Regions from separate parts of the Paenibacillus wuxiensis genome, predicted to be linked through region 2. Evidence: predicted binding sites of a transcription regulator. Region 2 holds the regulator's gene; the other holds the start of a gene.

Region 1 (4,442 bases), 190 kb from region 2:
CCAGCTCGGTATCGTAGAGTCGTGGGCGCTTAGTGATGTCGATGAAGAGTGGTCGCGAGATAGTGTGGATTGGGATTATGATGCCGAAGAGCTGAAGCAGCAATACTTCGATCTAAATAAGACATTTAATCCGCTGCGCTTCCAGCCGGAATTATGGGCGGATCTTGCTGTTGAAGGCGGCTTCAAGTATTTGATTTTTACCACGAAGCATCATGATGGTTTTTGCATGTGGGACACCAAAACAACGGACTATCGGATAACAGGTGCACAGACGCCATTCCATACCCATAAGTACGCAGATGTATGCAGGCATCTTTTTGATGCTTTCCGTGACAGAGGATTGGCGATTGCAGCCTATTTCTCTAAGGCAGACTGGCATACACCTACCTATTGGGCACCAGGGATGGAGCGAAGCAACCCAACGTGGCGGGGCCCGTCCTATAATCCGCAGGAGTATCCTGAATTGTGGGAGCAGTTCGTTCAGTTTACTCATGAACAGATCATGGAGCTGTTAACAGACTACGGACGTATCGATGTATTGTGGTTGGATGCTGGCTGGGTATGCAAGGAGAGCCGTGTATCTCAGGATATCCGTCTCGGAGAAGTCGTGGAGAAAGCTAGAGAGAAGCAGCCATGGCTGCTATCTGCCGACCGTACGGTTGGAGGGCCATATGAGAACATTATTACGCCGGAACAGACGATTCCAAGTGATGCGATGAATGTACCATGGGAAAGCTGCATTACAATGGGAACATCCTTCTCCTTCCGTTTTGAGGACAAGTACAAGACAACCCGGCAGCTTGTTCATATTCTGATGGAGGTAGTCGCCAAGGGAGGAAATCTGGCTCTAAATGTTGGGCCACAGCCGGATGGCCGGATTCCTGAAGGGGCGATTGCTCGCATCAAGGAGCTTGGCGCGTGGATGGGCACCTATGGGGAAGCTGTCTATGGAACGCGCATCTGCGCTCCTTACTTTACACAGCGCTGCGCCTTTACACGTAAGGACGATACGGTATATTGTACGTATTTATATCCTTCTGAAGATACTAATGTTAACGATAACATCATTCTTCCGTATACAGACAAGGTAACGGCTATTCATTTGGTAGGGGCGGATGAGAAGCTTCAATTCCACTCTGACGAAGCAGGATTGCATGTAAAGCTGCCCGCACATGAAGTAGGGGATAAGGCACCAATTGCACATGTGTTCCGTCTAACAGCCAATTAAGTGCATTAGAAGATCAGTGAGGAAAGTACAATGGGTAGGGAGTAGAATGGAATGGACATGTTCTTATTCATATCGGGAAACCGTTAGCAGTACCCTATCTGTAGAGGTAAAAAGAAGTAAGGCCCTCATGCCATAAGCTTGCATGAGGGCGTTTTGTATTAGATGCGGCAAATTTCATTCGGGCACATTTCACAATGACATACTTCCCGCAGGTGTTCTAATTCGCGAATGACAATCATACCATTCTCATATTCAATAACATCGCGTTTGCGAAGATCGCTTAACATACGATTGACGCTCTCACGAGTAGCGCCGATCATATTCGATAGATCGGTATGTGTAATTTTTTTGTTGATCAGGAGACCGCCGTCTTCTAATTCTTCACCGTAAGTATTGGACAATCTGATGAGAGTGGAGCATAGCGCGCCTGGTTTACCATACATCATTAGATCGCGGAACTTGGTCTGAGTCAGGCGGTGATGGATCCCCATCCACTTCATGAAATCAATCGAGAAGTCGCAGTGCTGGCATATGAGAATCTCAATATCCTTCTGCTCAATAAGCAATACCTCAGCTTCTTCAAGGACTTCCGCTGTGAAAGTGTGCTTTGTACTATGGAATGGATCAACTTGGCCGACTAAATCCCCAGCTTGATACATGTACAGAATTAGCTCTTTGCCTTCATCTGTAGACTTTGTGATTTTTACACGTCCGCTCTTCAGGAGGAACAGCTTATCAGATAGATCTCCTTCCCAGAAGAGATGAGAGCTGTCAGGATAGGTACGTTCTTTACCGATATTGATTAATCGTTCTACATTCTGTTCTGAGAAACAAGAGGTATTGCAGGGCTCTCCAAATTTGTCGGTGATGTTAGTCACTCTGTTCCCCTCCAATTTACATATTTCAAATTTTAGTAATTTTGACCCAAAGAATTCCATGTGACAAGTTTCACTATATGAATACGTATTACTATCATGGATGTTCCGCACGCAGTTGTCAATTTATTTACGATTAAAATTATTTACAGTTTGGTTAAATCGAGTGATTAATATCACGCCAATCAAATAAAATCGGGGAGAAATAAAAAAATAAGCAAAATCAATCAGTGTTGTGAAATTAATCACATACTAACACGCGAAAGATGGATACAATGAAAGTGTGAAATGATTCACAAACAATTGTAACCAACACGAACCTCAGAAAAGGACCGTAACAGAACAGCAGACACACCGTATAGAGAAACCCTTTCTTAGGTTCATTGCAAGGTATCCATGAATGGAGGCGGAGAGAATGGCGACAAAACAAGAAACGAAACCAACTGTAGAGAAAAAAACGGAGCAAGTCGATGTTACGAAGCACATTCAGCAACTGATTGACCGCGCGAATAAGGCGCAGGAAGCATTTATGGACATGAACCAAGAGCAGATAGACAAGGTCGTACAGCAAATGGCACTCGCTGGCTTGGATAAGCATATGATGCTTGCCAAGATGGCTGTTGAAGAAACGGGCCGCGGTGTGTATGAAGATAAAATTACGAAAAACATTTTCGCAACTGAATATATCCACAACTATATCAAGTATGACAAAACGGTAGGTGTCATCGAGGACAATCCGCAGGGTGCTTATATGAAGATTGCGGAACCGGTTGGAATTGTCATGGGGATTACGCCGGTAACGAACCCAACTTCAACAACCATGTTCAAAGCGCTCATCGCGATAAAGACACGCAACCCGATTATTTTCGGCTTCCATCCATCCGCTCAGAAATGCAGTGCGGAAGCAGCTCGCATCCTGCATGAGGCAGCTGTGAAATATGGTGCTCCTGAGCATTGTATCCAATGGATTGAGTATCCGTCGATGGATGCGACTAACGGCTTGATGAACCACCCTGATGTGGCGCTAATCCTGGCGACAGGCGGTGCTGGTATGGTTCGCTCCGCTTATAGCTGCGGCAAGCCTGCCCTAGGCGTTGGCCCAGGCAACGTGCCATGCTTCATCGAGAAGACGGCAGATCTGAATCAAGCGGTAACGGATTTGATTCTGTCCAAGACGTTCGATAATGGCATGATCTGCGCATCCGAGCAAGCCGTCATCATTGAAGAGCCGATTTACGCGCAAACGAAGAAAATGATGACCGCTCAGGGCTGCTACTTCTTGAACAAGGATGAGACCGGCAAGCTCCAAGCGATGGCAATGAAGACAGACACCTGTGCGGTGAATCCGAACATCGTGGGCCAATCTGCGAAGAAGATTGCTGAGATGGCCGGACTTCAAGTACCAGATACAACGAAGATACTTGTAGCTGAGCTGGATGGTGTGGGGCCGAAGTTTCCACTGTCTGCAGAGAAGCTGAGCCCCGTGCTTGCTTGCTACAAGGTGAAGACCGCAGAAGAAGGCGTTGACCGCGCGGCTGAAATCGTGGCCTTTGGCGGCATGGGTCACTCTTCGGTCATCCACTCGAATGATGACGAGGTAATTCGTAAGTTCGCCGACCGTCTGCAAACAGGCCGCATTCTGGTCAACTCTCCTTCTACTCATGGCGCGATTGGAGACTTGTACAACACCAATATTCCTTCGTTGACACTTGGCTGCGGATCGTATGGCCGCAACTCAACTTCTTCGAACGTAACAGCGGTCAATTTGCTGAATATTAAACGGGTGGCGAAGCGTACAGTGAATATGCAATGGTTCAAGGTGCCAAATAAGATTTACTTCGAGAAGGGTGCAACACAGTACTTGGCGAAGATGCCGGATATTAGCCGTGTCATGATTGTTACCGACCCAATGATGGTGAAGCTGGGCTACGTGGAGAAGCTGGAATACTATTTGCGTCAACGCCGCAACCCAGTCGTCATTGAAGTGTTCTCGGATGTCGAGCCAGATCCTTCGACGAAGACAGTGGAACGTGGTACAGAAATGATGCTCAGCTTCGAGCCAGACTGCATTATCGCCTTGGGCGGCGGCTCGCCGATGGATGCAGCGAAGGGCATGTGGCTGTTCTACGAACATCCAGATGCTGAATTCGATAACCTGAAGCAGAAGTTCTTAGACATCCGCAAGCGTACATTCAAGTATCCACGTCTTGGCCAGAAGGCGAAGTTCGTCGCAATTCCAACGACTTCGGGTACTGGTTCGGAAGTAACCTCGTTCGCGGTTATTACGGATAAGGAAAAAGGCAATACAAAATATCCGCTAGCTGATTATGAGCTGACGC
Region 2 (4,442 bases):
AGTGGCGAAGAACAATCCGACTAGAAATAAGAGAACGAGTACCGGAATCAACCACTTCCAATGCGACCTCCGGCGTACGCGTCTTCTCTGCATGAACTCTCCTCCTGCCTACCTTGCCAGCAAGCCATCAAAGCATTGCTGCGCCTCGCGAAGGATTCGTTCTTCATCCATCGTCAAGCATTCCCCATTCTTCACAACCTGCTTGCCGTCAACCCATACATGCTTGACATCTTTCGCAGACGCTGAATATACCATGTGGGATACCAAGTCGGTATGCGGCAGGAAATGAGGCTGATCAATATCTACCGCAACGAAGTCCGCCTTCATGCCTACTTCAAGGGCTCCAATATCGTCAAGGCGAATGGTCTGCGCGCCATAGATCGTACCCATGCGCAGCGCCTCTGCAGCAGGAACCGCAGTTGGATCGCCGGACACCCCTTTATGAATCAAGGCCGTAAGGCGAATTTCTTCGAACATATCCAGATTGTTGTTGCTAGCTGCACCGTCCGTACCCAAGGATACAACAACACCCGCACGCAGCATCTCAGGAACACGAGCGACACCGCTCGCAAGCTTAAGGTTGCTTCCTGGATTATGGGACACCGCAACTTGATACTTCGCAAGCGTCTCAATCTCTTCGTCCGTCAAATGAACAGCATGCGCAACGAAGGAAGGACGGGAGAAGAATCCGAGCTTCTCCAAATGCGCAACCGGACGCAGTCCATAATCCTTCACATTCTGTTCAACTTCTGCCTTTGTCTCTGACATATGCGTGTGCAATGGCAAATCCAGATCATGAGCAGCCTGTACGAAGCTCTCAATAAAGGCTGGAGGACAAGTATACGGAGCATGCGGCGCCATAATCGTACGAATGCGGCCATCTCCCTTCCCATTCCAATCCTTCGCGAATTGAATCGCCTCGTTCAGCTTCTCGCGCTGTACATCCTCTGGGCATAAGCCAATCGCACCGCGCATAAGCGATGCACGGATACCGGATTGCTCACATACCTTCGCTACTTCGTCCATGTAGTCATACATATCTACGAAGGTTGTTGTACCGCCCTTCAGCATTTCGATCACAGACAGAGCTGTTCCCCAATAGACATCTTTGGCCGTGAACTTGCCTTCCATTGGCCACATTTTCTCCTGCAGCCATGTCTGAAGCGCCAAGTCATCCCCATACCCACGAAGCAGAGACATTGCAGCATGCCCGTGTGTATTAACAAGGCCTGGAATGAAAAATAGACCTTTGCCATCGATGATTTCAGCATCAGCTGCTGTATATTGCTCTGGCAGCTCCGATCCAATATGAACGATGCGATCATTCTCAACAACCATGAACCCATGGAATGAGGACTGCTTCGCAGTTGGAGACAAATCGGCGAACATGCCGTTTTTAATAATGATTCGGTGTGTCATTCGGCGGGTACTTCCTTTCCATTATCAGATAAATAATAGGCCAAACTGAACAAATCCGTTGTAAAATCGGCAGTATGCACACGGATATTCGAAGGAACCCTCAAAATGACAGGCGCAAAGTTCAAGATCGCTTCTACTCCCGCCTCTACAAATTGATCAGCTACATACTGAGCTTCTGTAGCAGGAACCGTGATAATCCCGATACGGATTTGCTTCTCGCGTACCGTCGTAATTAGGTCAGACATCGGCTGAACTTTCAGGTTATTTATCTCGGTATTGATTTTGGATTCCTGTGCATCGAACACTGCAACGATCTTCATATTATCTTTCAAGTATACGGTGTAGTTACAGAGTGCGTGACCTAATTTACCTGCACCGACCAATCCAACATGGATAACTTGATCCAGTTTCAAAATATGTCTGATTTGTTGAATCAAATACGATACATCATACCCAATGCCCTTGCGGCCGAAGTCGCCGAAATACGCTAGATCCTTCCGAATTTGCGCAGGATTCAAGTTCAGCTTCTGTCCCAAATCTTGAGAAGAAACTGTGAGCACTTCTCGCTGCTTCAATTCCAATAGATGACGTAAATACACGGGTAATCGCCGAACGACAGCTTCTGATATCTTTAGTGCTTTCATTCTGAACAAGCCCCTCTCATCGCTCTCCAATGCCTCTTTGATTATGGTCTAGCCACGTATCAATACGTGGTACAAGTTGTTCTGTTGCCATATGCTCCATTTTTGGGCCAGGCAGCGAGTAAAGAAAATGTTTGCCGTAGCTTGTCTCTATTACACGAGTGTCATATATGATGACAATACCCTTATCCTGCGTCGTGCGCACAAGGCGGCCAAATCCTTGCTTGAAGCGAATTACAGCCTGTGGGACGGAATATTTGCGGAATGGATTCTGATTCATCCGCTTCAGCCGATCGCACTTCGCTTCCACGAGTGGATGATTCGGTGGCTGGAATGGCAGCCGTACAATCGCAAGACATGTCAACGCATCTCCTGGAATATCAACGCCTTCCCAGAAGCTGCTCGTTCCTAGCAGGACTGAATTCGGCTGATCTCGGAATCGACGTGTCAGCTTGCTTCGGTTGCCGCTGTCAATCCCTTGTCCCAGCACTTGAATGCCATGCAGGCTAAGCGCCTCCTTCAGCGGTTCATACACATCCCGCAGCATGCGGTATGACGTGAATAAGACAAGCATACGTCCTTCTGTTACCTTTGCTACATCAGCCAAGGACTGCATCAGCGTCGAGTTAAACTTGGCATCTGATGCTCCCTTCACACTAGGGAAGTCACGCGGGATGACAACAAGTGCTTGTTCCCGGTAGTTGAACGGCGACGGAAGTATGACCGTATTTAGACGACCATCCCGCTGCGCATCCTTCAAGCCAAGCTGTTCAGCTACGAATTGGAATGATTTATCAACGGACAATGTAGCCGAAGTTAAGATTACGCTCTTCTTCGGCTCGAAGAAGTATCGCTTCAGCGCTTCGCTTACATCGACAGGGACCGCATACATTTGCATTGATTTATGCTTGTATTGGAGATTGCCTTCCATCCAGTACACGGTATCCGCATCCTTGCCTTGCATAAATTCACGGAATTCATCGCGAAGCTGCCCTATGTCCTTGAATAAACCTGTCACATCAGCCGTGACGCCCTGCACTTCATCATCATCATAATCCTTCCATTCATTAACGAGCTTCTCCCCCGAACGAACAATATCACTTAAACGCGTGTGAATATCGCCTTCGAGCTCCGATACGGAGCTCCATCCATCAGGACGATTGCCAGATGGCAGCCGGAGAACAGCTTGCCCGCCTTCCGCCTGCCCCGCTTCATTCATGGAAGGAAGCATTTGATAGAGCAGCTCATGCAGCCGATCCCATTGATCCTTAACATCGACAAGCTGTGTTAACAGCTTCTCGATCCCTTCAGCCCATACGAGCGCTTTTTCATTGCCTGACAAGCGAAGACGCTGCTGTAGCAATACAAGCGCACCATTCTTGCTGTCTTTGAACAATTGGGTCAGCGGATGAATGAGTGAAAAATATTGCAAGTGAATCCCTAAATGTTTGCCTGCCGTTTCTTCGAAGTGATGTGCTTCGTCTACGACAAGCTGTTCGTATGCGGGGAGCAAACGATGCTCCGCAATCACGTCCGTAAACAATAGGGAATGATTCGTTATAATAATGTCCGATAAATTCGCATCATTCTTCGCCCGGTGGTAGAAGCACCGACGGAACCAAGGACATGCGCGATTCAGACAGGAATCACTATCACTGGCAACGGTATCCCAGAAGTCTGCACCCTTATGAACGAAATGCAGTTCTTCGTCATCTCCATGCTCCGTCTGACTGAGCCACACCAGCATTTGGGCAGCTGTCAAACTATCATCGCGTGCATGTACATACTCTCTATTACTTATTTTATGTTCAAATTTTCTCAAACACAAATAGTGACTGCGGCCTTTTAATACGGATGCCTTAAACGGAACCGGCACAATCTTCTCCAAGAGCGGCAAATCACGCTGTCTCAGCTGTTCTTGCAGATTAATTGTGTGTGTGCTAACAATCACTTTGCTCTCTTGAGAAACACTCTGATATATGGATGGCAGCAAGTACCCAAGCGACTTGCCGGTACCAGTACCTGCTTCGATTAGCAGGTGATGCTCTTGTTCGAAGCACTCCATCACTTCATTGAACATCTGCTCCTGCGATTCGCGCGGCTCATAATTATCCAAACGGCTTGCCAGATTCGTCTTAACCTGATCTAGGAACTGAGCGAAGGTCACTCCCTTAAGTGGGTTCTCTGCTGAAGAATCACGCGGCGCCTCCGTCTCTGTCCAATCCGTTTGCTTCAACGTCAATTGGCGGAACGGATAATACCCTTCTTCTTCTGTCCAATCAGACACCTCACGCTCCTGAAGCTTCTCTGCAAGCAGCCATTTCAAATCCCGCTCCTCTTGATCGCCAAACACATCAACGACGCGCTGTAGCGTCAATAATG

Evidence for each region. The regulator Rex, encoded in region 2, represses fermentation and respiration genes when NADH is low (regulators of the CRP and FNR family bind a similar motif). The targets are predictions, from matches to a motif close to TTGTGAAATATTTCACAA.
Region 1: the regulator Rex is predicted to act here: its motif matches at 2,385-2,402, upstream of adhE (bifunctional acetaldehyde-CoA/alcohol dehydrogenase).

Annotation. Positions count from the first base shown of each region.
Region 1 is NZ_JBEFZI010000001.1:230,374-234,815, forward strand. Features, by position in the region: gene ABN764_RS00990 (alpha-L-fucosidase) at 1-1,228, shown strand, start outside; gene ABN764_RS00995 (Crp/Fnr family transcriptional regulator) at 1,387-2,106, opposite strand; gene adhE (bifunctional acetaldehyde-CoA/alcohol dehydrogenase) at 2,519-4,442, shown strand, end outside.
Region 2 is NZ_JBEFZI010000001.1:418,132-422,573, reverse strand. Features, by position in the region: gene ABN764_RS01970 (hypothetical protein) at 1-93, opposite strand, end outside; gene ABN764_RS01965 (amidohydrolase) at 109-1,419, opposite strand; gene ABN764_RS01960 (redox-sensing transcriptional repressor Rex) at 1,416-2,063, opposite strand; gene ABN764_RS01955 (ATP-dependent DNA helicase DinG, 3'-5' exoribonuclease type) at 2,080-4,442, opposite strand, start outside.